Regions from separate parts of the Halobacillus sp. B23F22_1 genome, predicted to be linked through region 1. Evidence: riboswitches for the same ligand, from Rfam matches in the RefSeq annotation. Region 1 holds a riboswitch; each other region holds the start of a gene.
The links. A riboswitch is a leader RNA that binds a small molecule or an ion and turns the genes downstream of it on or off. The one in region 1 is predicted to bind S-adenosylmethionine.
Positions count from the first base shown of each region.

Region 2: another riboswitch for S-adenosylmethionine. It lies ahead of metE (5-methyltetrahydropteroyltriglutamate--homocysteine S-methyltransferase); the one in region 1 lies ahead of ACGTNH_RS19410 (PLP-dependent aspartate aminotransferase family protein).
Region 3: another riboswitch for S-adenosylmethionine. It lies ahead of ACGTNH_RS16745 (bifunctional homocysteine S-methyltransferase/methylenetetrahydrofolate reductase); the one in region 1 lies ahead of ACGTNH_RS19410 (PLP-dependent aspartate aminotransferase family protein).
Region 4: another riboswitch for S-adenosylmethionine. It lies ahead of msrA (peptide-methionine (S)-S-oxide reductase MsrA); the one in region 1 lies ahead of ACGTNH_RS19410 (PLP-dependent aspartate aminotransferase family protein).

Region 1 covers NZ_JBIEKE010000004.1:80,763-88,419, forward strand. Annotated here, with positions in the region: gene ACGTNH_RS19395 (phytoene desaturase family protein) at 1-674, opposite strand, end outside; gene ACGTNH_RS19400 (hypothetical protein) at 1,129-1,326, shown strand; gene ACGTNH_RS19405 (hypothetical protein) at 1,347-1,574, opposite strand; gene ACGTNH_RS19410 (PLP-dependent aspartate aminotransferase family protein) at 1,846-3,633, opposite strand; SAM riboswitch class I at 3,724-3,834, opposite strand; gene ACGTNH_RS19415 (trans-sulfuration enzyme family protein) at 3,911-5,056, opposite strand; gene ACGTNH_RS19420 (NUDIX hydrolase) at 5,125-5,724, opposite strand; gene ACGTNH_RS19425 (hypothetical protein) at 5,849-6,022, shown strand; gene ACGTNH_RS19430 (hypothetical protein) at 6,368-7,657, shown strand, end outside.
Region 2 covers NZ_JBIEKE010000002.1:995,789-1,003,445, reverse strand. Annotated here, with positions in the region: gene ACGTNH_RS12810 (protein-glutamine gamma-glutamyltransferase) at 1-714, shown strand, start outside; gene metE (5-methyltetrahydropteroyltriglutamate--homocysteine S-methyltransferase) at 814-3,117, opposite strand; cobalamin riboswitch at 3,262-3,465, opposite strand; SAM riboswitch class I at 3,526-3,629, opposite strand; gene ACGTNH_RS12800 (NarK family nitrate/nitrite MFS transporter) at 3,795-5,264, opposite strand; gene ACGTNH_RS12795 (YitT family protein) at 5,562-6,377, shown strand; gene ACGTNH_RS12790 (Bcr/CflA family efflux MFS transporter) at 6,796-7,657, opposite strand, start outside.
Region 3 covers NZ_JBIEKE010000003.1:317,166-324,822, reverse strand. Annotated here, with positions in the region: gene metH (methionine synthase) at 1-1,462, opposite strand, end outside; gene ACGTNH_RS16745 (bifunctional homocysteine S-methyltransferase/methylenetetrahydrofolate reductase) at 1,425-3,305, opposite strand; SAM riboswitch class I at 3,394-3,501, opposite strand; gene ACGTNH_RS16740 (YjiH family protein) at 3,929-5,305, shown strand; gene ACGTNH_RS16735 (aspartate aminotransferase family protein) at 5,351-6,667, shown strand; gene ACGTNH_RS16730 (universal stress protein) at 6,852-7,286, opposite strand; gene ACGTNH_RS16725 (CBASS cGAMP-activated phospholipase) at 7,443-7,657, shown strand, end outside.
Region 4 covers NZ_JBIEKE010000003.1:211,696-219,352, reverse strand. Annotated here, with positions in the region: gene ACGTNH_RS16245 (gamma-glutamyltransferase family protein) at 1-278, shown strand, start outside; gene ACGTNH_RS16240 (chromate transporter) at 301-879, shown strand; gene ACGTNH_RS16235 (chromate transporter) at 876-1,409, shown strand; gene ACGTNH_RS16230 (AIM24 family protein) at 1,484-2,182, shown strand; SAM riboswitch class I at 2,269-2,390, shown strand; gene msrA (peptide-methionine (S)-S-oxide reductase MsrA) at 2,511-2,984, shown strand; gene ACGTNH_RS16220 (RDD family protein) at 3,035-3,571, opposite strand; gene sppA (signal peptide peptidase SppA) at 3,584-4,585, opposite strand; gene ACGTNH_RS16210 (GNAT family N-acetyltransferase) at 4,679-5,215, opposite strand; gene ACGTNH_RS16205 (hypothetical protein) at 5,407-5,763, shown strand; gene eutH (ethanolamine utilization protein EutH) at 5,803-6,894, shown strand; gene ACGTNH_RS16195 (peroxiredoxin-like family protein) at 6,965-7,618, shown strand.

The DNA of each region.
Region 1 (7,657 bases):
TACATTCCTCCTTTTACATAGTGGATACCCAACCCAAGTTGAACATACGCCAGTTGATTTAGAATAGCTGGAGCAGAATATGGGTTAGAACCTACATACATCACAAAATAATTGAATAATTGCTCTAAATGTTTATTATCAAAATGTTTATGAGTAGATTTAGCAATCGTGCTCATTGGATCCATTTTGAATAAATCACTTAGCTTGTGGTGACTCTTTAAGTCTTGCAAATCTTGAATACTATATTTATAGAAACTCTTCATGCAAAGTTCATACATGTCTTGACTGTACGATAGAAAGTCGGTTAATTTTCGATTCGGTCGGTCAGTAACCTTGGCCATCTCGTCAAGCATAGTAGGTAAATCACTCGTCACGTCCAACTGTGTCCCGTCTTCAAAAAAGGTGCGCCATTGCGGCTCTACCCGCTCTACTGTTACATAATCATCTAAGCGACGGTGCACACTTTCAAATAGCTGTTCCAATACCCAGGGCATCGTTAAAATCGAAGGACCCGTATCGAAGGTGAACCCTTTTCCTTCTCTGCGATTTAACTTTCCGCCAAGGTTACTATTTTTCTCAAGAACCTTTACGTCATATCCATCAGCTGTCAGCCTTATCGCAGCTGACATTCCACCTAATCCTGCTCCTACCACAATTGCTTGACGTTTCCCCAAACCTTCCACCTCCGAATTTAATGAACAAATGAAATTAAACGATATCGGCCTTTACACTGTTCTCAAGACTGTTTTCCATGTACATCTATTAACATAGTTTTAATTCGAATTCTATGTAGCAGTTTATGTGCTACGCATACCCCACCAACTACTGCGGTCCTGACCTATCCTGCACCTAAGCAGAAACCAACCACTATAAATAACAAGTCAGTGTACAAGGGGGGCCTCGACCTTTTATTAACTTATAAGATGGCGCGTTTGCGCGAAGAGACCTCTCTTGTAAGCAGTTCACGCAAATGAAGTATTTCTAAATTCCCTTTATTAGTCCATCCCGATCTGAAATCTCTTAAGTGAGGCCCCACTCTGCCGTATAGCTGCTACTTTTAAACAATACCCTATGGTTTCACACCTAAACGGCCCACAGCACACTTGTAGGTTGTAAGAGATTTTTCATTTGCGTATCATGAGTAGAAAAGCAGTTAATAAAGGAGAACCTATGCACACCATCTACTGGATATTTATTATCAGCGTCGTTCTAAGCACATTTTGGATTATTTTCAGAAAACTAACAAAAACAAGTTATGTGATTATTGTTATTATAGGTGTACTTTATGCGATTCTTTTAGCTTTTTCTCTTCTTGACGGGGTATGAAAAATCTCAAAAAAATACGCTTATAGACCGTCTCTTTTATTTTGTTTATTTACTGCTTCTCGAATATGATAGAGTTCTGCATACATAGCTGTAGCAAATACAGTAAGAATGCTTAGGAACATAGACAGAATGAATACAACTCCGCCTTGCTCAAAACCGTATACGGCACTAAATCCAATAATTGCTCCTATCGTGACTCCTATTCCAAGAAAAATTAAGATCTTTTGTAATGTTACAGAATAAGCCATCCAAATCACCTCTCTACAATTAACGTCTATTACAGGTATACCCAATTAATAGAAAAAGCACACATAGGATTTTCATATTAAAAGAGTAGACCGAACAGCTCTGCTGTTTCATCTGCACGCAATAAAAAAAGCAGGCAGCCCTACGGCTTTCCTGCTTTTTCAGTACCTCGCTTCTAACATTTCCTTTCCCGCAGCTTACTACTGACAGCGCTCCCCCATACACCACTTGAGCAGGAGGAGCCGAGCCCAGTGTAAGAGACATCCTCAAGTGTTAAATTTCACAGGCGTAAGTGTCAATACTACCTCTTAAGCGTTGTGCTTCTTTGTAAGTGCAGCGGTTATGAATCACTTGCAGACCTGCTTCGCTGGCAATCTTGGCTGCTTCTGGTGCAATAACTCCTTCCTGCAGCCAGAAAACTTCAGGTTTTACTTGAGAAGCTTCTTTAGCAATTTCAACTGCAGCTTCTGGACTTCTGAAAATTTGAGCCACATCAATCTTAAACGGGATAGAACTCAAGTCAGGGTAAGCCTTTTCGCCCAACACTTCATCTTCCCGAGGATTAACAGGGACGATCTGATAACCCAATCGCTGCATTTTGCGAGCAAGACGGTGACTAGGTCTTGAAGGTTTTCCACTTAATCCTACAACCGCCAGGCGCTTAGGACGAGTAACTTTCCGGCCGCCCTCTTCTTCTGTCACCTGTGAGGAGCTTAGTGCCCACTTAATGACTCCTTCATCATTTTCAGTAATCGTTGCAGCTACTTCATTCCCTGTCGCTTTACCGATGGCATGATTTAAATCATTGATTAAATCTTTTACTGATTCTAAACCAACAGACAAACGAATTAATTCCTCAGTTACTCCACTTGCAGCCAAATCCTCTGCTGTTAACTGCTGATGGGTCGTAGAGGCCGGGTGAATAATTAGTGATTTCGCATCTCCTACGTTAGCCACATGAGACCATAGGGAAATATTATTGATCACCTGACGACCTGCTTCACGCCCGCCTTTAATACCAAAATTGACGATAGAACCATAACCCACTTCTAAATACTTTTTAGCAAGATCATGGGCAGGGTGATCGGTCAGTCCAGGATAGGAAACCCATTCCACGTCAGGATGACCTTTTAAATATTGCGCTAATTCTAGCGCATTATCATTATGACGCTCAACTCTTAAATGCAGTGTTTCAAGACCTTGAAGAAGCTGGAAAGCGTTTTGGGGACTCAGGCATGCTCCTAAGTCTCTAAGTAACTGTACGCGCAGCTTTGTACTAAATGCTAGCGTCCCGAAGTCTGCTGCGTAGCGGATGCCATTATAGCTTTCGTCAGGTTCAGTAAATACTGGAAACTTTCCGTTACTCCAATCAAATCGTCCTCCGTCTACGACTACACCGCCGATCGTCGTCCCATGTCCGCCGATCCACTTTGTGGCTGAATGAACAACAATGTCCGCTCCCCACTCAATAGGTTTGCAAGAGTATGGGGTAGCAAACGTGTTATCCACGATTAACGGCACATCATTTTCATGAGCAGCATCAGCTACTTTTTCAAAATCAAGCACGTGAAGGCTCGGGTTACCAACCGTTTCAGCAAAAACAGCTTTTGTTTTGTCAGTAATCGCTTTACGGAAATTCTCTGGATCTTCTGGATCAACAAATACCACTTTAATGCCGTATCTTGGCAGCGTATTCGCGAATAAGTTATAAGTACCGCCATATAAGTTAGCTGCAGCCACAATTTCGTCCCCTGAACCTGCAAGGTTTAAAATCGCTAAGGATATCGCAGACATTCCGGAAGCTGTTGCTACAGAAGCTACCCCATTTTCAAGTAGAGCCATCCTCTTTTCAAAAACGTCCACCGTCGGATTCATAATTCGCGAGTAAATGTTACCTGGCTCATCTAACGCAAATAAACTTTGCGCATGGTCAGTATCGTGGAATACATAAGATGTCGTTTGATAAATAGGAACAGCTCTTGAACCTGTGGTAGGATCTGGTGATTGCCCCCCGTGCAGGGCTACTGTATCTAAATCATAGCTTTCAAATGAGTTCGTCATTGTAACTTCCTCCTTGATTTTTCTCTTAAAGAAATTGAATGGCAAAAAACCCCTCTTCGATAAGAAGAGGGGTTATAAATTCAGGTCCTCCTCTTATCTCTCAGATCTATGAAATCTGTAGGAATTGGCACCTTTTCAAACCGATGTTTGTAGGTTGCCGGGCTTCGCAGGGCCTAGTCCCTCTGCCGCTCTTGATAAGAGTATTTATTTAGTTAACGTGGTTATGTTATTGAATTATAAGCACTACACAAAACAAAGTCAATAATTTTTCGAATATTTATTTAATAGAGTTGCGAATGGATTGTTGAAATTGAGCAGCAATATCTTCTGCTTCTTCAATCCCAATTGACAATCGAATGGTGTAATCAGAAATTCCTAATTTTTCTTGTTCTTCCTCCGTCAACGCTCGGTGAGAGGTACGGATTGGATAAGAAACTGTGGTTTCGACACCTGCTAATGTAGGAGCCAGCTTAATCCAGCCCAGCGATTTAAAAAAGGCTTCAAAATCGACTTGTTCAGCTAATTCAATTGTGATAATCGCTCCATTGCCTCTCTCAGATACATACTCAGGATAATAAACTCGTTCTACTCCCGGATCTTCTTTCAACACATGAGCCACATGCTTCGCATTTTGAGACTGCTGCTTCATACGTAAAGCAAGTGTTTTGGATCCACGCTGAGTCAGCCAAGCTTCAAATGGACTCAGATTCGTTCCTAAGCCAATAATTCTCTGCTTAGCTTTCGCAATAAGATCACTTGGCCCAACTACTACGCCTGACGTTACATCACTGTGCCCGCCTATATATTTCGTAGCACTGTGTGCTACTAGATCAACCCCTTGCGTGTAAGGCTGAAGTAAATATGGTGTAGCAAACGTATTATCCACCATCGTCTTTAAATCATGCTTTTTGGCAATATCGACGAGGAGCTCGATATCTTCCACGCGTAAGAAAGGATTCGTTATAGATTCCGTATAAAGCAATTTCGTATTTGGTTTAATGGCTGATCTTATAGCCTCGGGATCTGCAAATGAAACCATTGTAAATTCAATACCAAAACTTGTCAGCTGCTTCGTAATCAATTGATGCGTACCACCGTATATATCTTCAGCTGTCACAATGTGATCACCAGCTTCAGCTATGGAAAGGATTCCAGCCATGATTGCCGAAATTCCAGAAGAGGCGGCCGCACCTGCCTCTGCTTCTTCAAGGTTGGCTACAGCTTGTCCTAATTCATCGGTGTTCGGATTATTTTCTCTTGTATATAAATAAGGTGTGTCACCAGAGTAGTAACTTTCTAAGTGTTCCAAATCACGAAATGTAAAAGCGGACGTCTGATAAATCGGTGTCGCTTTACTGTTCAATGCGGTGTTTTGATTCAATTTATTATGTACAACGCGTGTACTAAATAATTGATCAGCCATATGATCCATCTCCTTCACTTGGTTATTCACAACAGTATATCTTATTCCCAGCACCTGTTGTCAAAAAATTATCTCCGTCGCGTCTGTAAAATCTCTTGAATAACATGCTGATAATAATTAAAGTCATGAGGACAAAAATGTTGAGGCAGCAACGTTTTGTTTTCCCCGTTCATAACCGATATTGCTGACAAAAATGGTCGATTTTTCGATATCATACTTAAGAAGTCTTCAAGATCGATCTTCACTACATCTGTTACTTCTTCATTCATCAACAGGGGTAATGCTTCATCAAAAGGAAATAAGTAAATGTGGCAAATTTCGCGATCATTGAACTTCTTCATCTTTAATTCTTCTTTATAAAAACCGGTATAGCTGATTTTTTCTTCTTCTAATTCCAGCCCTAACTCTTCATGGATTTCCCTCAGCCCGCCTTCTATCCGAGTTTCACCAATCCCGATATGACCTGCGGCTGTAATGTCATACAAATTAGGGAAATCCTTCTTCACATTCGATCGCTTTTGAAAATAAATCATCGTTTGATTCCTGTCATGGCTGTAAAACCAGCAGTGGAAGCTTTCATGCCAATCTCCGTCGCGGTGAACTTCATCTCTATCTTTTTCACCTATGGGCGTTAACCAATCACTGAATATTTTTATAATTTCTCCCATACGTTCATTATTTCTCCTCGCCATTATTTATATATTCATTAGTCTACCATATAACGACAAAATGCGAGGAAAATCGTTTAAAATTCTCCCCTTTAGTAAAACTAGATAAAAGGAGGTTTATGAGATGAACAGAAAAAATAAGCGTGTAAATAAAGAGGATACTTCGAACGAAGCAGCTGAACTCTTTGCCCATCCATCCAATTTCAGTCAAGCATTTACCCACCCTCATAAAGAAGATAATGAAGAATCAGAATCAGATGCTTTACTTAATCACTATCTCGATCATGATAAAAAGTAAACCTGGCTGGGAGAAAACTGAATAAAGCATGAAATCATCCGAACGATCTTGTAGAAATCAGTTCGGATGATTTATATAAAGAATTACACCCTCGCTCCGTCAAAACACTTCACTTTCGATGGACACGACCTCAAATCCCTCGATAAGTTAAAAATGCTTAACTGCGGGCTCATCGATTTCCGCTGTCCCAGGACTCTTTGTTTTTCGTGCGCTCATGAGCTGCATTTATACAATGTTCTATTTTGACATCTCAACTTTACTTAATCTTATTTTTCACTTCATAATACTTCAAAATCTGCTATCATTTATGGAAGAGAAACCCATTTCAAGAAAGGACGTTGATAAATGCATCACAAAACGAAATGGTTCACTTTTGTTATACTTTTAGTTAGTTTTGCCTTAGCCGTTCAATGGAGTATGAGTGATAAAGACAATGCCACAGAAAAGTTAAAAGTCTTTCAAAATCCGAGTCCAGATGAAATTGATCTTCCAAATGAAATTGAAGAAGTGGAGAACCGAGAGGACATTGATGAATTTTATGAAGATCAGATACACGGATATAAAAAAGCCAAAAATCTTAATATTGTTCAATCTCTTGACCAATCTTTTAAGATACCCGAACACGAAGGTACTTTAACAATCGATGAGGTTTGGTACACACAGCAACAGATTTTTATGTACTATAGTGTTGATTTAAAGATTTTTGAAGAAAAAGAATATACGCCTTCTCTCCCCTTCTTCGAGATTTCCAGAGTTAACATAGCAAATAAAGGTCAGCTGCCGACTCAAACACGCCCTATTTTTAACAGCAACTCAAATGATTCGCACTATAAAATATATGATGGCAAATTATATGGTTTAGCTCACTTAGATCGCTTAGAACAAGAAGGTTTGGAACATCAATCTATTCAAAACGGTCAAGATGCTTCATTAAATGAAGCAGCCCCTACAACGTTTCGATTAGAAATGGAAGATGGGTTTCATAAAACGGAAGAACAGCCGATCAGCTATACATATGAACCAGGGCAAGAAATTTTACATACAGAAGAATTCCACCAAACGTACAAAAAAGATGGTTTAACCGTCCGGCCAAAGAAAATCGAGTTTGGCATTATGAGCAGTAAAATAATGTTTGAAATTGAGCATGAAGACTATCCAATTACAAACTTAAATGGCACCTTACATATGGATGATCAAAGCTTTTCTTTAGCTCATATTTGGCAGCGTGACGAAAATTCCCAGATCTTTGAATCTCAGGTCCCCCCTGCTTCAGATATTCCACAATCCTTAAGACTTGATTTAAAAACAGTGACAATGGTTCGTGAGGAGGAGTATTCGCTAGAAATAGATGTAAGTGATTATGATAAAGCTGTAGAAGAAGGTGATCGGGCAACCATTCTAGTAGAGGAAAAAATAGGAGAACATCTAAACACTGATATTATCTTAGACGAAAAAGTTTATGATACCTCCATGACCTCTCAATTTCGATTGTCATTTGAACCGAAAGAAACCAGTGAGTCTTTCTATTTAAGTTCGCAGTCTGCCCATTTTGGAACGTCGTTAAATCATAAAGACGACCTTCTTGCAACTATAGATGGAGAAGAGATCAACCCTCAGCCAGGTATGGGATATGAC
Region 2 (7,657 bases), on a different contig from region 1:
GAAATCAAACTGAGGAAAGAAATAGTAAAGAGTGCAGAATTAATGAACGACAGTCAAGTTGAATTTGCTACTTTTGAAACCACCCGCAGTAATCCTGATTACTGGTTGTTCACGGGTTATGGAGCGCTGCGCCTGAGACCAGGTGTACGGCCTTCTGATGCGATAACGGATATTTTTACAAATAGCAGGCTTTATGCATTTGAATGTGCAGGAGCTATGCTGATCATCTATTATCACGCTGTATTACAAGTGATCGGAGAAGCTGCTTTTAATCGTATATTTCCTGACCTTTATATTTATAGCTGGCACGCGGATAGTGATCTCGGGCTTTATCCATCGTACATTAATCGCTTTTTACCAGGGGATGTCGTTTACTTTGATAATCCAGCTTTTGACCCCAGTGCCCCTCAATGGAGAGGGGAAAATGCAATTGTGGTCGGGAGGGACCTTTACTTCGGTCATGGAATTGGGATCATGACAGCGAAAGAAATGATAGAGACGCTGAATCGACTAAGACGCGAGGGGGCCATTCAGTCCGCGTACTTGACAAATTTAGTCGTTCGCCCATCCTTCAGGCACTTACAGCAGTTTGCAGTTATGACGAGAAATGGTCCTGTACGAAAATATCAGCCTGCAATGATTTTACATGATGAGAACTCGATTTCATATGATCGATACCGTTATTTCTTTAGTAAAGTGTTTAAACGCTGGTAGATGACCACAAATTATAAAAAAAGAGAAAACATAATTGATAACTAAGAAAGACCCAATCAAATTCAATTTGATTGGGTCTTTCGTATTTTACCCTTCTAATTATCCTTTGCTAGACTGTAACTTTTGTTCGATTTCTAATCGGATATTGTGCGCGGCTTTTACCATGTTCGTAAGGGCTTCCGTTGTTTCACTAACACCTCTTGTTTTTAGACCGCAGTCCGGATTCACCCAGAACTGGCGCGGGTCGAGTACATTTAATGCACGAAGAATGTACTTTTCCATTTCTTCCGCTTCAGGGACTCGGGGACTATGAATATCATACACTCCCAGTCCAATTCCTTTTTCATACGATTGCTTTTCAAAGTCAGCGATCAGTTCTCCGTGACTTCTTGCCGCTTCAATTGAAATAACGTCAGCATCCAATGCATCAAGTGTATGCATAATTTCCCCAAATTCGGAGTAGCACATATGCGTATGAATTTGTGTTTCATTCTTAACAGAAGAAGTGGCTAGTTTAAAAGCGTAGACCGCTTCATCCAGGTATTGCTGCTGTTTCTTAGGTTTAAGCGGCAAGCCTTCCCGTAAAGCAGGTTCATCAACTTGTATCATATGAATATGGTTTTCTTCTAAAGCTCTAATTTCTTTTTGCAGCGCTAAAGCAATTTGCTTGGTTACATCGAATTCGCTGATATCCTCGCGCACAAAAGACCAATTTAAAATTGTAATCGGCCCTGTGAGCATTCCTTTAACCGGCTTTTTGGTCAACGATTGAGCATAACTGATTTCCTTCACGGTCATCGGCTCGGTTAAAGCAACATCACCATAAATAATAGGAGGCTTCACGCAGCGCGAACCATAGGACTGCACCCAGGCATATTTTGTAAAAGCAAACCCCTCGAGTTTTTCACCGAAGAATTCGACCATATCATTTCGTTCAAACTCTCCGTGTATTAGAACGTCAAGTCCAATTTCCTCCTGACGTGCAATCCATTCTCTCATATTTGCTTCAATAAAGCTCTGATAGTCAGTATCCGTCCAATCTCCTCTGCGCCATTTAAGACGTCCTTGTCGGATTTCTGTTGTTTGCGGCAGACTTCCAATTGTCGTAGTGGGCAGTAAAGGAAGGTTAAAAAAGTTTTGATGAATGGATTGGCGCTCAGAGAAATGTTGTTCGCGTGTTGGTTCAACGCCTTTCCAAAATTCGACTTCCTTTTGTACATCTGTGTTATTTCTGATCTCAGACTGCCATAATTGTTCGCGGCATTCGGCTTGGAATGTCAGTTTTTCTTCAACCGTTTTTCTGCCTTTATTTAAGCCTTCTGTTAAAAGTTTAATCTCTTCCAGCTTTTGGTCGGCAAAGGCCAACGCATTCTTTAGTTGCGGATCTAATTCAGATTCCGTTTCAACCGTTACGGGTACATGTAATAAACTGCAAGAAGGTTGAACAATTAAGCGATCCTCATTTACGAAAGAACGCAGCGTTTCCAGCAGAGTCAATGAAGCAGAAAGATCATCTTTCCAAATGTTTCGCCCATTGATGACGCCTGCTGCCAACGTTTTTTCTGCAGGAAACCCGAAATTCTTTATTGCCTCCAGGTTCGCCCCTTGATCATGTACGAAATCAAGTCCAATTCCAGCTACGGGAAGAGATACAACTTCTTCATAATAATCAATGGATTCAAAATATGTTTGCAGTAATACGTTCAGACTGGAAAGTTTACGATCGATGGATTGATAGACATTCTTAAATACATTAATTTCATCCTTAGTCAGTGTTGTGGCTAAAATTGGCTCATCGATTTGTACCCATTCTGCTCCTGCTTTTTCTAGCTGTTGCAGGACTTGTATGTACAACGGTACGAGTTTCTCAACTAATCTCTCAAAGTCTTTGTCCTCAAAGCCTTTTGATAATTTTAATAAGGAAACAGGACCGAGAAGGACCGGTTTTCCTGTAATATCGAGCTTTTCCTTTGCTTCTAAAAAGTAGGGAAGCAGTCGGTTTTCTACTAGTTTTGGCTCCGAATCTGATGAAACTTCAGGAACGATGTAATGGTAGTTCGTGTTAAACCATTTTGTCATCTCTGAAGCTACAGCGTTTTTATTGCCACGAGCGATATCAAAATAAGTATGCAGGGAATTTTCGTCTTGCTGCTGAAAACGTTCAGGGATTAAGCCAAACATCACAGCTGTATCCAGGACATGATCATAGAGACTGAAATCTCCAACAGGGATTAAATCAATGCCCAGATCTTTTTGTTTCTTAAGGTCATAGAGTCTTAACTTTTCTAATTCAGTTTGAAGCTCTTGCTCACTTATATTTCCTTTCCAGTACTGTTCTAATGCTTTTTTCCATTCACGCTTTTCTCCAATTCTTGGATAGCCTAAATTTGAACTTTTTGTCATCCTGGTTCCTCCTTGTATAATAAAAAATCCATAAAAAAATCTCCCTTCTTAAAGAGAGATTGTTATGACAGCATATTTAAAATCGTCTGTTTAGACAGACTGATCCCATTACTTGTCCTAACACCTCCCTATTACCCGTAGGTTGTAGTGCGTCATCACCAGGCAGGTCTCCTGACTTAAGATCTTCACATTCCTGCGTCTTCCCATCTTTTATTCAAAAGAAAGTGACTTGCTGCAGGATGCTCCCTCTAACAGTGGCGGGACCGTGCCGGATTTTCACCGGACTTCCCTTTTAAGCTGAATAAGCTCTTATGAACTTAGCCAACACCTGAGTGATTTAAGATATTTAGTTTATCTAGCATGTGTATATAAAAAACCTCTCGGTGAGAGAGGTTTACACACGCACCTCTCTTATTTTTCAAAGCCTTCGCTTTGCTGGAATTAGCACCACAATCAAGTAGATCGGTTGCCGGGTTTCACAGGGCCAGTCCCTCCACCTCTCGAAATAAGAGATTCTATTGAATTGATTATAAGACTAGCATGGGAGGATGAAGCTGTCAATGGAGCATCAGGGTACCTGGTACCGAAAAGCTGTAAAAGAGCGAAGTGCCAAGTGGGAATTTCGGTACCTGGTACCCGGTACGCTCTTCGATTTTGTCCCAAGCTTTTAAAAGAATTTACATCGCCACTTCTTTTCCAGATTTTCTCGTTTCTTCTTCCTTTACTGGCTGAAGTTCGGTGATATGTGCTTTGCCTGGTTCGTTTAAGAAGAAACAAGCGATAAAGCAGCAAAACGCCATAATAGAAATTCCAAAAAAGAACAGCGAAGGATTCAGTACGCCAAGTACGGCTAGAAATAAAACAGAACCTACATTTCCATAAGCACCAACCATCCCGGCGACCTGTCCAGTCAAGCGTTTTTTCACAAGTGGCACCATCGAGAATACAGCACCCTCGCCAGCCTGTACAAAAAAGGAACACGTCATTGTCAATAGAACAGCAGCTACAATCGACCAATCGGACCCGATCTGAGCCATTCCAAGATAAGCGACGGAGGTAGCGGCCAACAAAATAATGAGAGTCTTCTTACGGCCAAATTTATCACTGAGCCAACCGCCTCCAGGACGGGCGATGAGGTTCATAAAGGCAAACGAACTGGCGATCATTCCAGCTCCGGCTACTCCCATACTAAACGTAGCTTCAAAAAACATCGGCAGCATAGAAATAACGGCTAATTCTGAGCCAAAAGTAATAAAATAAGCGAAGTCTAAAATAGCCACTTGTTTAAATGAATACTGTTCTTCTTCAGGGACGCCTTTTCGTAAATGATCACGGTTCACTATCCAGATTTTATATAAGTTATAAAAATACACAGCTGCAAGAACCACGTAAATGAACACAGCGATTTGGTTTGATATGAGTGAAGTATTGCTTAATTGCCACGTGATTAAAGCAAGCGCGGCATATAGAGGAATAGACATGAGCATAAGTCCAATCATGCTTCTGTAGCTGGTTACTTCCATCGCACCACTTCGCTTAGGTCTCTTAAATTCTTTACCAGCAGGCGTGTTCTCAACGGACCTGAAATAAATAAATGCATACACAATACATAAAAAACCAGTTAGAGCGATGGCCAGGCGCCAGCCATTTTCACCGCCAAATAACATAGCAAGAAGCGGCAGGGAGAAGGCGGCTGCTGAAGAACCGAAGTTTCCCCATCCTCCGTATATGCCTTCAGCAAGACCAAGATGTTTTTCCGGAAACCACTCGGATACCATTCGAATTCCGATAACAAACCCTGCTCCTACGACCGATAATAATGCCCGCGCCATAAACAACTGCCAGAATGAATTGGCAAAAGCAAACCAAAAACAAGGAATACTAACGGAAAGCAATAAAGTAGCATACACGTGCTTCGGTCCAAATCGATCGACGAGCATACCGATGATAATTCGGGCCGGAATTGTTAAAGCGACATTGATTGACAGCAGGACAGCAATCTCTTCATTGGATAATTGCAATGTTTTTTGAATCGTAGATGCGAAAGGAGCCATATTAAACCAGACAACGAAGCTTAAGAAAAATGCGAATGTTGTCATAAATAAGATTTTCTTGTTTCCTTTGTATGTAACCTTTTCCTCAACCATAACCAAGCCTCCAATTTGTTAATAAACTGATTATTTCAAAAACAGAGAGCTCTGTCACAGTTTATGTCAGGTTTTCTTACATGGTATCTCGAAAATACTTCGTTTTTACTATTTGAATAGAAGGGTAAGAAAAAGATGGAAAAAGCGCAGCCAATGATAGAGGTATGGAGTTTTTAACACTTTAAAGCGTATAAATCGATAGCCCTAAATACATAGAAAAAGTATTGACTTTCATTTTTGTGACCACTAAAATTCATTAGGTGTTTATATCACTATTTAGATTGAGGTGCCGTGAAAATGAATCGTTTATATAGATTCGCTGTTTTATTTGTGTGTTCGATTGTGTTAGGATTTGCTTTTAATTTGTTCTTGCTGCCACATGAAGTATTATCCGGAGGAATTACAGGTCTGGCAATGGTTTTCGGCTTATTGACGCCTGTAAATACAGGGATCTGGCTCGTTATTTTAAATATTCCTATATTAATTATTGGCTGGATGAAACTGGGGAAAGAATTTATATGGAATAGTGTATTTTCTGTGTTTATTACTTCGTTTGCCATGCAGTACATCCCGGTAGTTAAGGTTACAGAAGATGCGTTATTATCTACTGTATTTGGCGGAGTTATCGCCGGAATTGCTATAGGTTTTATTATCCGATTTTACGGCTCGACTGGTGGTTTCGATGTGATCGGGTTGGTACTGACGCAGAAGCGCGATATTCCGCTCGGTGGATTAATTTTCAGCTTAAACAGCGGCGTTGTTTTTATCTCAGGATTTATTTTCTCCTGGGACTTAGCGTTGTACACTATGGCGTCGATCTACATTACAGGGATCGTTATTGATCGTGTGCATACCCGCCATATTAAATTAAACTTAATGGTGGTAACCGATCGTGGAGATGAACTGAAAAATGAATTGATCGGGAATTTAATACGCGGTATTACCGTGATGGACGGCCAGGGCGGCTATTCTAATACAGAGCGAAAAGTTCTTTATACCGTGATTTCAAGATATGAACTGGCGTTTGTTAAGTCTCTTATTACAAGTGTGGATGCACGAGCCTTTGTCAGTATTAGTGAAACGGTGGAAGTTATAGGGAATTTTAGAAGGTAATTAAAAAGTCGTTTATCAGTGGGATAAGCGACTTTTTCCAGCTTGTAGAGAAACGTGGAAGAGTGTAAAGGGTTTGAGGAAACACCCCCGAACGCTCATCATAAAATCAGTAGAGAACAATCTACAAAACCGTGAAGGTCGCTTTGTGAAAAGCGTCTTTCAATCGAAACGTCGCTTCCTTGACGAGGCACACACCTTACTAAGGTAAAATCAAACATCTCCTCAAGAAGTATTGCTTAACTGTTCCACTTTTTAAATTAGAAGAAAAGCGGTCTGAGGGGGAATTAATATTTCCCTCAGACCGCTAATTTAAATTCTATTTTTCATGGACTTTCAGTTTTTTCAGTGAGCTTAATGTATAACGGAGTAATGTCAAGATCGTTTCTTGAAATGCAAATTGTCTGTACGCCTCAGAAAGTTAAGACTCCGAAGGCTTTCTCGTTAGTGTAAAGAAAGTAATACATCCTATGGAAGACGTTATAAATAACGTCGCTCCCATTGGGACAGCAGTCGTTTCATTAATACCAACAAGCGGAGAAACCATTGAGCCGAATAATAGGGGAAGCATTCCAAGGACCGCACTGGCGCTTCCAGCACGATGTCCCTGATGTTCCATAGCAAGTGTAAACGTACTCGTTAAGACCATGCCCATAGAGGTCATATAGATGAAAATTGGAATGACTAACGAAGGCAGTGGTCCTTCAATAATTGTCATCACAAGAAGGAATGATGTAGCCGTTACCGCAGTAATAATCGCGGTCCGAAGCAGACTTCGTTCATGAATAATGCCTCCTAGGCGGCCAATAATAAAACTTCCAGAGATAATGGCAAGACCATTAATACCAAACAATATACTAAAGACTTGGGGAGAGACACCGTAAATGTCCTGATAAACAAAGGGAGTTCCTGATACATAAGCAAAGCTGCCCCCATGTACAAATCCAATGGTTAAGGCATATCCGATAAACGAGCGATCTTTAAATAAGCTTCCTATAGTACGGAGAGAGTGTCCAATCGTGCTCGGGATCCTCTTCTCCGGCGGAAGTGTTTCTTTTAACTTCAGCGAAATTACGAGCACAATTAAAAGGCCAAGTAAACTTAAAAAATAAAAAATGGTGTGCCAGCTGGAAAACGGGAAGAGCAAAATGGCTCCGCCTGCCATGGGTGCAATCATTGGAGCTGTCGCATTGATCACCATGAGCAGTGCAAAAAATTTCGTCAGTTCTCTTCCGCTGAACACATCGCGTACAACAGCCCGTGATAGGACTACTCCTGCTGAA
Region 3 (7,657 bases), on a different contig from region 1:
CTTCAACTAAAATATCGCGGGAACGAATGGCAATTTCAAGTTTCCGCTCAGCTGTAACGGCCATACCTACTTCATCAATCGTACCTACAACAACCGCGGCACCATACTGCTTAACTAACGGAAGAATCTCTTTAAAACGATCTTCGCCGTCTTCTAAGTTAATCGAGTTAATGATCACTTTTCCTTGTGAGTAGGTAAGGGCTTTTTCAATCACATCCGTATCGGTGGAATCGATAATTAGCGGCACTTTCACCTTGTTAATCACTTGTTTCATAAAGGCTTCCATATCCCGTACTTCATCACGATCTGGATCAGCTAAACAAATATCAATAACTTGCGCACCTTTTTTTACTTGCGCACGAGCGATTTCTGATGCTTCTTCAAACTTTTCTTCCGCAATCAGACGTTTAAACTTACGCGAACCAATTACATTTGTTCGCTCTCCAATTAAAATAGGACGATCATTTTTATCCTCATAAATAAAAGGTTCAATACCTGAAACGGCATGAGGGTGACTTTTGGGAGCTTCTCTAGGTTCATAATCTTTTATAGCGTCTACCAGTGCTCTTATGTGATCAGGCGTCGTTCCGCAGCAGCCGCCGACAACGTTCAGCCACCCTTTCTCAGCGAAGCCGGCAATTTTTTCTGCAAGGGATTCTGGTGTTTCATGGTAGTTTCCTTCTTCATCAGGCAGCCCGGCATTAGGGTAACAGCTGACAGAGGTTGTGGCCAAATCGGATAGAGAACGAATATGGTCTCTCATAAATTCCGGACCGGTTGCACAGTTTAGTCCTACTACAGCAGGTTTCATATGTTCAAGGGACAAGTAAAAGGCTTCAATCGTCTGGCCGGCAAGTGTAGTTCCCATAGGCTCAATGGTGCCAGAAACCATAAGAGGTATTTCCTTCCCAAATTTTTTAAAAGCTTTAGATATCCCCAGATAAGCTGCTTTCACATTCAGCATATCCTGAGAAGTTTCAAGTAAAAGAAGGTCAACGCCGCCTTTTAAGAGTCCGCGAGCCTGTTCCTCGTAAGCATTCGTTAAATGTTCAAAAGTTGTCCCGCCTGTAACCGAAAGGGTTTTTGTCGTTGGCCCCATGGCACCGGCTACAAATCGAGGTCGATCCTCAGTTGAATGCTTTTCAGCTGCTTTTTTAGCGAGTTGTGCTGCTTTTATATTGATTTCTTCAGCTAAGTGACCCAGTTCATATTCATCGAGTACCAAGTCGGTGGCACCAAATGTATTGGTTTCAATAATATCCGCTCCAGCTTTAAGGTACTCATCGTGGATCCACTCAATAACTTTAGGCGATGTAATATTTAAATATTCATTACATCCATCGTATAATTCTCCGCCAAAATCTTCAGGGGAAAGGTCGGCATCCTGGAGCATTGTCCCCATGGCTCCGTCTAAAACTAAGATCCTATTTGATAGATGCTGATGAAATGGTGTTGTTTCCATTTAAAACCGTCCTTTCTGAACGCTGCTGATTCACTTCTTTAATATAGTTAGTTAATTCTACCGTTATTTCATAGCGTAGAAATGGTGTAATTAAATAGATACCATTGAACAGCTCGGCTGCTGTATCAATTAGTGACTTAGCGATAGCAATTCCTTCTGCCTGCGCAAGAGCAGGGTCATGGCTGACACTCTCCATACGCTTTCTAATTTCATCAGAAAGTGTGATGCCAGGTACTTCATTATGCAGAAATTCAGCATTTCGTGAACTTGTAAGCGGCATAATACCGATGTAAATGGGTGCCGATATGTGCTTTGTTGCTTCGTAAACTTCTCTAATTTGTTCCCCGCTGTAAACGGGTTGGCTAATAAAGTAGTCAGCTCCGTATTTAATTTTTTTCTCAAGGCGTCCGACGGCACGGTTGAGGTTTCGGACGTTGGGATTGAAGGCAGCAGCAACTGAAAAATTTGTATTCATGCCAAGCGATTTTCCGGAAAAGGAAATGCCTTGATTTAATTGTTTAATATATTGAATCAAATCAAATGATGACAGATCATATACAGACGTAGCTCCAGGGAAATCACCAATTTTCGTAGGGTCCCCGGTAATGGCTAAAACCTCTGTGATCCCCAGCGTATGCAGTCCCATCAAATGGGATTGAAGTCCAATTAAGTTACGATCTCTACATGCGATATGCACAAGAGGGTTGATATCATATTTCTGCTTAATAATGGAGGCAATGGCAGAATTGCTGATCCTTGGTGAGGCGAGCGAGTTATCAGCAAGTGTAACAGAGTCAACACCAGCGTCTCTTAATGCTTGCGCTCCCCTCATATATTTATCCGTATTCAATTTTTTCGGGGGATCAAGTTCTACAATTATTGATGACCGCTCGGCTGCTATTTCATGGAGGTGTGGGTTCGTATCCTCAATTTCCCTAGGTGTTTCAACCTCAGCTTTAGCAGGTGAGACCACCTTATTCTGAATTGGTTTTTTTCCTTTTACTTCTTCTGCAATAGCAGCAATATGCTCAGGAGTTGTTCCGCAGCATCCTCCGATTAAACGTGCTCCTTCTTCATAAAGAGAGCGTGCACTCGTTTTAAAATAATCTGCATCTGTTTTATAAACAAGCCGGCCATCCTGATAAGCAGGTAAACTGGCATTAGGGTAAGCAGATAGAACAGCTTTTTTTGGCAGAGGCACGCCTTCTAATGCTTGGGTCATATGATAGGGGCCGAGACGGCAGTTGATTCCAACCACATCTGCTCCAATATTTTCTAATGTAGTTAAGGCTTCGTTTAGAGAAGTTCCATCCTGAAGAACGCCAGGTTCATGCATAGAAACTTGAGCAATAATAGGAAGCTTCGTTTCTTTTCTCGCAATTTGTAAAACGGTTTGGAGCTCTTCAAAGTCGTAAAAGGTTTCGAGTAAAAGACCATCTACACCTTCAAATAACATACAGTATAACTGTTCTCGAAAGCTGCGTTTAATTTCTTCAAGCGAGACCGCCTGCTTACTAATTGCTCGAGTTCCTCCGATTGTACCAACGACATAATTGTTCTCAGCAGCAGCTTGTTTCGCAATTTTGATGGCAGCTGTATTAATTTCCTTAACTTTATCTTCAAGTCCGTAACGGGAGAGTTTAACGTAATTCGCACCGTATGTATTGGTTTGAATGATCTCAGCACCGGCTTCTACGTAGGCTTTATGAACATTTAATACCTCGTCAGGGTGGCTGCGGTTTAAATCTTCAAAACATTGATCAATGCCGTAAGAATAGAGAAGGGTTCCTAAAGCTCCATCTCCTACAAGAGTTTGTGTTTGAAGAGCATCTCTCAAATTCATACATTTCCTCCTTAGTGGTACCGAGTACCGTGATAAATAAAAAAAGCCTTCTTATAAGAAGAAGACTTTAATTCGTAATTAATCCTTCTTCTTATCTTCCAAGTTTTTTAATAACTTGCTGGAGTTAGCACCATACTGTGGAACAGTGGTTGCTGAGGCTTCATCGGGCCAGTCCCTTCACCTCTCGAGATAAGAAAGCATATGAAATTTTCCTGGATAAAACATTGTTGCGACTTACATTACACTAAATAATGTTAGTAATCAAGCGAATATTCGTAATTTTTCATTTTTATTCTATTATACTTGAAAAATATTACATTGATGTATGCATATAACAAATTATTAGATCTAAATACATACTTTCACTTCGACATAGTTTGACATTTGTAATTATAATGGAGTGAATTTTCTCAATATTAAAACATGTAAGCGGATTTCTGATATACTATTCAAAAGCCTGATGTAAAGCCATTTTCAACCAATTTAAAAACAATTCATTTAATTTACTTTCCTCTATTGAATTTTTATGCATTAAAATGTATCATTAAAAACCGCAAACCCGAAATAAGTCATATGTACCAATAATATATACAAAATTCATTCATTGATGGGGGAATTACACTATGGAAATAGAGAAGAAGGAAATGCAAGTAGCATCAGGGTACACAGCAGGCCAGCTTATGAAGTTTTTAATACCTTCTATTATCGGGGTATTGCTGTTTCTCGTCCCTGTTTCAGTTGACGGCACAGTCACCATCGGGTTAGGAATTTTAGCAGACGGCCTTCAAGGAGCGATTTCTGAATATATTCCTTTGTTTATGACCATTGTGCTTTGGGTGTCTGTAGTGGGGGCTTTTGTTATAAAAGTTATCAGTCACCCCGGCATTAGAAATCATAAATTTTTATCGAGCTTGTTTGATATTGGAGTATTTTGGATTGTACTTCGTGCTTTAGGGGCTGTTTTTGCTACGATGACCCTTATGGGAATAGGACCTGAAGTCATTTCTTCTGAGTTAACAGGACAAGTTGTTCTTTTTGATTTAATACCTGTCTTAATGGTTTGGTTCTTATTTGCCAGTCTATTTATGCCGCTCCTTCTTGAGTTTGGCCTTATGGATTTTATAGGCTCTGTTGTTCGTAAGGTAATGCAGCCTTTATTTAAACTTCCGGGGCGTTCTTCTGTGGACGCTCTGGCCTCTTGGATGGGTAGTGGAACGGTAGGCGTATTGCTGACCACTCAACAATATGAAGGAGGCTACTATTCAAAGCGAGAAGCTGCTGTAGTAGCGACTAACTTTTCTATTGCTTCCATTGCCTTTAGTTTAGTGATCGCACGGTTCATTGGTATTGATCACATGTTCGTTCAGTTTTATTTTACAGTAGCTGTTTGCGGAGTAGTTGCTGCGGTTATTTGTCCACGTATTCCTCCGCTTTCAAGAAAGAAGCACACGTACTATGAACCAGTTGGAAAACAAATTGATGAAGCTGTACCTGCTGGCGTATCCAGTTTTCGCTGGGGAGTCGATCAGGCTGTAAAAAAAGCAGACCAAGTGAAAAGTGCAAAAGATGTTATCAGCCGTGGGGTGTTTAATGTAGCTGATATATGGCTTGGTTTAATTCCACTCGTTATGGCGCTCGGAACGATAGCTTTAATAATTGCCGAATTTACACCAATTTTCACGTTTTTATCTTATCCATTTATTCCTTTACTGACGTTACTGCAAATCCCGGAAGCTGCTGAAGCTGCTCCGGCGATGATCGTAGGTTTTGCTGATATGTTTCTTCCGGCTGTCGTTGGTTCAGGTATTGAATCTGAACTTACTCGATTCATTATCGGCGTAATGTCTCTTACACAACTGGTGTACATGTCAGAGATCGGGATCTTACTTATTAAATCTAAAATCCCGCTAAACCTATTGGAACTGTTCGTAATTTTCTTGCAGCGTACGATTGTTACACTGCCGGTAGCAGCACTTATGGCTCATCTATTATTCTTTTAAATCTAATGTTACGATAAATAGAAATTGTTGTAGGAGGATTTGGTTATGGGAAACGATTGGAGTCACCTGGTAGATAACATGTCAAATCGTTTAGCACCAAGTATGGCAAAGGATCATCCGAATTTGCCGGTCGTTAAAGAAGAAGGCTGCTATTATTTTGGCGTGGATGGGAAAAAATATTTAGATTTTACTTCGGGCATTGCTACTACAAATGTCGGGCATCGCCATCCGAAAGTTGTAGAAGCGATCAAACAAGGAGCAGACGAACTTGGGCATGGGCCTTCTGGGGTTATTATATATGAATCAATATTGAAGCTGGCTGATCGTCTAGCTGAAGTCATGCCTGGTAACCTAGATTGTTTCTTTTTTGGAAACAGTGGGGCTGAGGCAATTGAAGGGGCCATAAAATTAGCGAAACATGTAACTCAGCGGCCTTATATTGTTTCATTTATCGGTGGGTTTCACGGCAGGTCTATGGGAGCTTTAAGTGTGACAAGCTCCAAAAGTAAGTATCGAAAATTTCTTCAGCCTTCAGGATCTTACCAAGTTCCATATGCACAAGCAGATGATTGTCCGGCTGGACTAGACCCTGAACGGTATGTAGTTGACCAACTGGAGAAAGATTTCGAACGGTTATTTGCTCATCAAGTGACACCAGATGAAGTGGCGGCTGTATTAGTTGAACCTGTTCTTGGCGAAGGAGGATATATTGTCCCTCCAAAAGCATGGCTTCAAAAAGTAAGAGAACTATGTGACCAACACGGTTTATTACTTATTTTCGATGAAGTACAGACAGGATTCGGTCGAACAGGTGAGTGGTTTGCCTCTCAAACGTTTGATGTCACTCCGGACATTATGGCCATTGCCAAAGGAATTGCCAACGGCATGCCGCTAAGTGCGACTGTTGCTTCGAATGAGCTGATGAAGCAGTGGCCGCTAGGAAGCCATGCTACTACATTTGGGGGCAACCCCATTGCCTGTTCAGCTGCTAATGCCGTATTAGATGTTATAGAAGAAGAAAATTTACTCGAAAATACGAGAAATGTAGGGTCGTATGCAGCAGAAAAGCTTAATGAAATCAAAGCAAGGCATTCCGTAATCGGACGTGTCCGTGCAGTGGGGCTGATGATTGGAATCGAAATTATTGATCCTCAAACAGGCTCACCTAATAGTGAAGGTTTATTCAGGGTGTTAGATACTGCTCTGGAAAATGGAGTTCTATTTTACTTTGGAGGGAATCAAACGGAAATCATCCGCATGATTCCGCCATTAACCGTAACAAAAGAGCAGATTGATGAAGGACTTCGCATGTTTGATGAAGCCTTAACGGCTTATGAGAAAGAAGTTGGAGTTCATAACTGACTGAAACGAGTCTGTTCATATAAAGGATAGGCTAAGCTTGTAGAGAAACTACTTGTTTTTCTACAAGCTTTTTCTTGCCTTCAGGAGCCCAGACCATTGTGGCCACTGAAAAAAAGTAGAACTTTAAAAAGCGGACTGTGTGGAATTTAACTCCCTCACAGTCCGCTTTACTTAGGCTCTTTTCTTATTTAATAACTAAAACTGGACATTTCGCATGCTGAACCACATTGTTGCTGACGCTTCCTAAGAAAAATTTCTTAACATTACCTAATCCGCGATTGCCAATTATAATTAAATCGATGTCGTGTTGATTCGCATAATCAGTAATTTTTATCCCGGGGTTGCTTTCGCTTTTTCCAACTAAAGCTTCAGTGACAATCGGGTGGTGAATAGTTTTAAACTCTTCTTTAATTGCTTCTAAATCTGACTTCAACTGTTCGGCTAGTTCTGTTCCGATACTTTCAGACATTTTTGCATTTGTAAACGGGCCGGTCGGTTTAATAACTGAAACTACATGAACTTCTGCTTCACTATTGAACTGTTCTTTAGTAAGTGCTTCTTGTATAGCTTTCTTACTAAGTTCAGAACCATCGTACGCTACTAAAATTCGTTCTTTCATTATAACCACCTTCCTTGGAGTTATAATATTAATCTTTTCCTACTTCCATTTTACCATACAGGAAACAATATTTCTGCCCTTCGCTTTCATTCTTGCCGAATGAAGGAAGCTGATCATGGTTACACTGAAAGTAAATGATAAATTTAGGTGGCGCCCGTGAAAATATTATGTATTGATGGCGGAGGGATTCGCGGCATTCTTCCTGTAACTATATTAAAAGCAATTGAGAAGGATACAAAAAGACCAATAGGAGAATCATTCGATTTAGTAGCAGGGACGAGTACAGGAGCTATCATCGCAGCATCTATTGCTTTACAAAAAAGGATGGAGGACGTTCTTCACTTTTATCAAAAGTATGGGGAAAGAATATT
Region 4 (7,657 bases), on a different contig from region 1:
ATCTGCAGGTGGCTATGAATACCATCGATTTTCAATTAAATCCTCAAGCTGCTCTGGATGCCCCGCGTTGGCAGTGGATGAAGGATAAGACGGTATGGGTGGAACCTGATTTTCCAACTCATATTGCTGAATCCCTGAGAAGAAAAGGCCATAACGTGGAAGTTCAGCTGGAAACAGGAGCTTTCGGAAGAGGTCAGGTTATTTGGAGAGACCAGGAAACTGGATCATTATTCGGGGGGACTGAATCCCGGACGGATGGTGCTATCTCGGCCTATTAAATATAAAAAGGGGTGAATGGTCTTGCAACAGTGGAATCTCTTCCTTGCCTTTTTTAGAGTAGGGATTTTTGGGTACGGAGGAGGTCCGTCCTCTATACCGCTCGTTCATAAAGAAGTAGTAGAAAAATATAAATGGCTGTCTGATGATGATTTTGCCGACATCCTGGCTCTGGGTAATTCTCTCCCGGGCCCTATTGCTACCAAAATGGCTGGCTATATTGGATACAGGGTTTCCGGCTATACCGGAATGCTGAATGCGATATTAGCTACGATCCTGCCAACTATAGCAGTCTTAATCATACTATTATCCTTTTTGAATAACTTTCGAGAGTTAGACTGGGTGAATGGAATGACTCAAGCGGTCGTGCCGGTAGTTGGTGTAATGTTAGCTGTGTTAACATTCGATTTCATAAAAAAGTCCAAGGATAACCTAGGTATTTGGATTACTTTTCTGCTCGGTGGAATCTCGCTTATTTTAATAGAAGTCATTGGGGTTCATCCAGGAATTGTGATTTTGGCTCTGCTGATATTTGCATTAGTCAAACCTATGAGAAAGAATAAAGATGAGAAGAATTACAGCAGTAAGGAGTCTTCTTTATGATTTATTGGCAGATTTTCGTAGCGTTTTTTATTCCGGGAGTTGTGGGGTACGGTGGCGGCCCGGCTTCTATTCCCTTAGTCGAAAATGAAGTAGTCGGCCGATTTGGGTGGATGTCGGTAAACGAGTTCAGTGAAATGCTTGCCGTAGCCAATGCACTGCCCGGACCGATTGCAACGAAAATGGCAGGGTTTATAGGTTATGAACAAGCCGGCATTTTAGGAGCATTTATTGGAGTATTTGCTACGGTCGCTCCATCGCTTATTTTAATGATTGCGTTATTAAGTCTTCTAAATAAATTTAAAGGGTCTCCACGTGTGAAAGCCATGACCTCTTTTATTCGTCCAGTTATCGCTATTCTGCTCGGGGTAATGGCTTATCAATTCTTTGAAACGTCCTATGGATCTGCAGGGATGGTGCAAACAGTTATTTTAATTGCAGTGAGCTATGTTTTACTTGAGCGAGTAAAAGTACACCCGGCTTTTGTCATTGCGGGCTCGCTTTTATATGGTGCCCTTTTTCTAGGAGGATAAATGTTTAACTTAATGAATCATTTATCCCCTCTTTCTCGTATACAATAAGGACGAGACAGGAAAGGGGAGAGATCGTGAGCAATTATTCGATTGATGAATTCATAAGAAAAACGAAGCAGGATGAAGCTGAAAATGAGTTCTTTGAACTGGAAACAGAGCGTATATTAGAAGTAAACCTTTCTGATCAAGTATGGGCCAAAGCAGGATCGATGATTTCCTATAATGGTTCCATCAAGTTTGAAAGGGAAGGGATACTCGAACATGGTGTGGGAAAAATGTTTAAGAAAGCCTTCTCGGGCGAAGGCAGTTCTTTGATGAAGGCAGCCGGAAAAGGTCGTCTATACTTAGCTGATCAAGGGAAAAAGATTACTATTTTTGATTTAAATAATGAATCCATTACTGTTAACGGGAACGATCTTCTTGCCTTTGAGCCTGGCATATCATGGGATATTAAATTAATGAAAAAAGTAGCTGGCATGATGTCTGGCGGACTGTTCAACGTGACGTTAGAGGGCCGGGGAAGGGTGGCGATTACTTCTCACTATGAGCCATTAACTTTGCTTGTACGACCAGGGGATCCTGTCATTACAGATCCAAATGCGACGGTAGCCTGGTCAGGACATTTAAAGCCGGAATTTCGTACTGATGTAAGTCTAAAGACATTTATTGGCCGTGGGAGCGGTGAATCTGTTCAAATGGAGTTTAAAGGTGAAGGGTTTGTCATTGTACAGCCGTTTGAAGAGGTCATAACAACGGGAAATGGAAATTCATAAATTTTTCAAAAAAAATGAAGCATTCGCCTTTACTTCGAGATTGAAACATTGTAATATATAAAATAACTTAAAATTATAACGGAAACTTCTTATCCAGAGAGGCGGAGGGACTGGCCCTTTGATGCCCGGCAACCATCGAATTAATCTAAGGATTGACGAGAACGGTGCCAATTCCTGTAGAGTGTTATTTCACTCTAGAAGATGAGAGGATCGTACGGAAATTTACGACCCCTTTTCTTATACTGGATAAGAAAAGGGGTTTTTTGGTAGCTTGAACCGTCAAACTCTCTTAGGTGGAAGTTGCGTTAATGGAAAGGGAAGATGACAAATGGCAACAGCAATTTTTGGAGCAGGATGTTTTTGGGGAGTTGAAGCTTTCTTCGAGCGTTTCGAAGGAATTACACATACACGTGTAGGGTATACGGGCGGCCATGTTGAAAGTCCAACCTACGAACTAGTGAAAACAGGAACAACTGGCCATGCAGAAGCAATTCGTATTGAATATGACCCAGAAGTCATTACGTATGGCGGATTGGTTAATATCTTTTTTGAAGCCCATGACCCTACAACTAAAAATAAGCAGGGAATCGATGTTGGTCATCAATATCGTTCCGCTATCTTTTACCAAAATGAAGCTGAAAAAGCCATTGCTGAGGAGAAAATTCAGCAGTGGACAAATAAAGGGATTTTTAAACGTAGAATCGTAACTGAAGTTACACCGGCCCGTGAATTTTATGAGGCGGAAGAATACCATCAAAAGTATGCTCAGAAGAATGGCTCCTTTGCTTGCGGCATTGGCTGATCTTATTAAAAATCCGCTTCCTTTTAAATAAAGGAAGCGGATTTTTATGTTTATTCTAAAGTAGATTCGATTTCTCGATTTAATTTCTTCATTCTGTCTTTGATTACAGAAGTATCGGCAAACAGGTCATGGATCCCTTGATGCTTTTTCGTGAAGATGACTACAAGATAAGGAAGACCTAAAACAGCCATACTTATATAACGTCCTACAAACTCTCTGTAAATAATCTGCCCTTTCGTTAAGTGCTTTCCTTTTAATGATTCTACCGATAACCCCAGAGTCATTTTTCCTAATGTGGCCCGGAAATAGAAAGTCATTAATACAAAATAAAGAAAAAACACAATCGATTGAGTGATGTTCGCGGCGCTTAACAGCTCAATCCAAAGCTTGGCTTCGGATAGATTGGTTACTCTTAAAAGCGGGCGCGTGATGATTGAATTGATACTCCAAATTACAATTAAATCAATGATGTAAGCAAAAAAACGTGGAATAAAACCAGCGTATACGATACGGTGGATTTCGTTAAGGTTTGATGTCACAGCTTGATTTAAGTGATTGGGCTGATGGGTGGGTTCTACTGTATCCATCTAATTCCTCCTTTACTCAGAATACATGTACATTAATCTAGGACCTTGACGTTTCTCGATCATTTCGTTGATCCATTTTACTTCGCTTGTTGGCAGGAAACTTTTCATATCGATAGGAATACCGAACAACCTTTCTCCACTAGGCTGGTACTCAATTACTTCAGGATTCCCGCCGATTTCTTCTTTCAGGGCAGCTAACGCATCTTCTTCAAATCCGATGTTGTCAATTAGGCCATTATCTAATGCTTGCTGACCAGAATAAATACGGCCGTCTGCAATTTCTATTACTTCATCTTCAGGCATGTCACGACCTTCACTGATGACATCGACAAACCCTTGGTAGGACTCATCTACAAGCGTTTGAATAATTTCACGGTCTTCCTCTGTCATTTCTTTAGTTGGACTCATAATATCTTTAAATTCGCCGCTCTTGATGGTATTGAATTTAACGCCATATTCATCGGCTAATTCTTCATAATTTACGCTTTCCATAATAACGCCTAATGAGCCGGTAAATGTTTCTTCAGAAGCAAATATTTGATCCGCTGGAGTTGATATGTAATAGCCTCCAGAAGCAGCCATACCGCCCATTGAAACATATAGAGATTTATCTTCTTCTTTTAATTCATTCAGCTTGTCGTGAATTTCAGCACTTTCAAACACTCCTCCGCCTGGGGAGTTTACGTAAAGCAACACTCCATTAATGCTAGGGTCTTCTTTTATGGCTTCTAACTGTTCTAGTAAAGCTTCATGGTTATAACCTTCTCCCATAAAAGGATTAGATCCCTGGCCGCTCATTATTGTTCCCTCTACGGATATACGGGCTATACGATCCGAGGAGGAGCCTTCTTCAATAACTTCTTCTCTTGGTTTCTCATTATTGCTGTCTCCACCAAACAATCCTTGGGAAGACTCCGTAAACGTACTTGATGTTAAAAAGCCAATGCTTTGAATGAGGATCGCAATAATTAATAAAGCGGAAGCAATCCCTATAGCGATCAAACGTTTTTTCATATCTATCTATCCTTTCTTAATTGCTTTGAACCACTAGCTTAGCAAATTTTTGGTAATTAATATATAGTTACTCAAAAGATCAATGTGTAAATTCTATGTAATTCCTTCGTTGGCTTTCCATTCATAATATAAAATGCTCATTTCATATAAATTCCAGTATTCTTCTCCGAACCTTCGATGATCTCGAAGTAACCCATCAATTTGAAAGCCAGCTTTTTTATACATATGAATTGCAGGCTTATTAAATTCAAACACTCCTAAAGTTACTTTATGTAAGTTTAACCTATCAAAAGCGATCTTTAAGATCTCCTCCATCATGATAACTCCTATTCCTCTTCCACGTGCATCCTTACTGACTAACACTTTACCAATCCGCGCTGATCGGTTATCGTAATCAATATTATTTAAAGCAATGTGCCCGACTGATCGAGTGCTGGATTTCTCTACAGCTTTAAAAATTAGTGAAGATCCATCTGCCTGGTTGGCTTCCTTTAAGTACTTATCCAGTTGATTACAGCTTAATGGATATGCAAAGGCTGGCCCTGCCCATTGAAGTAAAAAGGAAGGAGATTCTACCCATTGAATAAGCGTGCCATAATCATTTTTCGTAAAGTATTCAAGCTTGATCATCATCCATTCTCCTTTTCTATACTTGACTTATTGAAAGTTTACCATTTTAAATGGATGATAGATAAATAAAAGAAAGTAGGGAAACTATTCGATACTATTATATCCTTTTAATAATGTTTGGGACCATACTTAGTGCTTGTGGAAGTGAGACAGACCAAGTCGACATTGGAAGTGAGGATGTTTCGGAAACGTTGTATATTCAAAAAGTAGAAGATCAACGGACAACTGAAGAACAAACGGCAGTAAGGCAGGAGAAAGAAACTAATGAAGAGTTACTCGCGAAGCTCAATGGGATGGAAATAAAGAAAAGTGACGAAAGTGAAATGAAGGAGAAAATGAATACACAAGATACGTATACGTACAGCTTTTCCGATGAAGGGGAACTTGCTGCTGAGTCCCAATCTGATTTCAGCTTTGCAGTAACAGAAGATGGGACGTTTTTAATGCCTGAGAACGGAAAGCAGTCAGGAACCGTCAGCTATCAATCGGTTGAAAAGCACCCGGAATTACTGAATGAAATGAATCACTTAGTTGATATTAGCTTTTAATTCTTCCAGGCTGTGTGTGAAAACGAGGGAGAGGTCCGTATGTTGTTAAATGATATGATACTTATTTTAATGGCAGCATTTATGGTGCTGGGGGCAGTTGATTACACTTTTCTTGGTAATCGTTTAAGTCTCGGCGATCGCTTTCACGAGGCTTTTTTAATGATGGGCCCTCTGGCTTTAGCTATGGTAGGGATTATCTCACTGGCTCCTGTGATTTCCGATGCTCTCTCTCCTCTTGTTATTCCTATTTTTGAGTGGATGGGAGCGGACCCAGCGATGTTCGCTTCTATGCTGTTAGCCATTGATATGGGGGCTTATCCGTTATCAGAAGCGTTAGCATCAGATAAGGATGCTGCAGTATTTTCGTGGGCATTTTTAGGAACGATGATGGGGCCGACGTTGGTATTTACGATTCCTATCGCTTTGACTATTGTTCAAAAAAGGGATCGAAGCTATTTTGCGAAAGGTATATTAATCGGTATGATGACGATACCTATTGGCTGTTTAACTGGTGGAGCATTAGCAGGTTATGAATGGGTATGGATGATTCAAAATTTAATTCCTGCTGCTATTTTAGCTGTTCTCATTGGCGTAGGATTATGGAAATTCACTACTCTTACCATAGTCCTGTTTTCGAAGTTTGGAAGAGGTATAGAAATCCTCATTATGTTTGGGTTGGTTATGGTCATTTTCGAGACGTTAACTGATTTTACTGTTATTCCTGGGATGGCTCCGTTAGAGGAAGGAATTGAAATTGTAGGGAGAATAACGATTACCTTGGCTGGGGCTTATCCTTTGGTTGCTTTTATTAACCAAAAGGGATCGAAGCTTTGGGAACGACTGAGCATTCAATTAGGTATCAATTCGCCATCGGTGGCCGGCTTTATTGCTTCTTTAGCTCATCATTTGCCTATGTTTGCAACGATGAAAGATATGAACCCTAAAGGAAAAGTAATGAATGCGGCTTTTGCGGTGAGCGGGGCTTTTTCTTTTGGAAGTCATATCGGCTTTGTGGCTGGAGTGGAGAAAGAGTTAATTGTAGCGGTTATGACAGGGAAATTAGTGGCAGGTGTGCTGGCTGTCTGGATTGCGTGGTGGACCACCATTCCCGCTAATCAACAAGTCGAATAAAGCGCTTTTCTTCAAACTTGTCCTTTTATCACTTATACTTAGTCTATACCTCACTAAAGGAGTTTTTCATATGAAGACCGAGATGAAGGAACGCTACAATGAGTATTTGCAGAAGTTTAAAGAAGCGACCCCTGACGATGTTCAAAAGAAAATGAAAAGCGCGATTGATGAATTGAAAAGTTCGGATGATGGTGAAGGTTTAAAAGAAGGAGACAAAGCCCCGGATTTCACTCTTCCCGATCCTAATGGGAACTCGATCAACCTCTCCAACCAACTTGATATTGGACCGGTGATTGTAACGTTTTATCGCGGAGGATGGTGCCCTTACTGCAATATGGAATTAAGAGAGTATCAACAAATATTAAATGAAATTCATGATGCAGGTGGGGAGTTGATCGCCATTAGTCCACAAACCCCGGATTACTCGCTAAGTACCTCACAGAAAAATGAACTGAGTTTTCATGTGTTAAGCGATGTAGGAAACAAAGTGGCACGTGAATATCAACTTGTTTATCCGGTCCCGGACTACCTTGTTGACATTTATAAACAAAAAGGATTAGATGTTGATAAGCATAACGGGGATGAAACGTGGGAACTCCCTGTGGCTGCTACGTATGTGATAGACAGACACGGAACGATAGTCTATGAATATACGAAAGCCGATTACAAAGATCGGGCCGAGCCATCGGAAGTATTAGAAGTTTTGAAAACAACGAACAGATGAGGAAAGGCACACCCTTCAGTGGAGGGTGTGTTTTCTTAG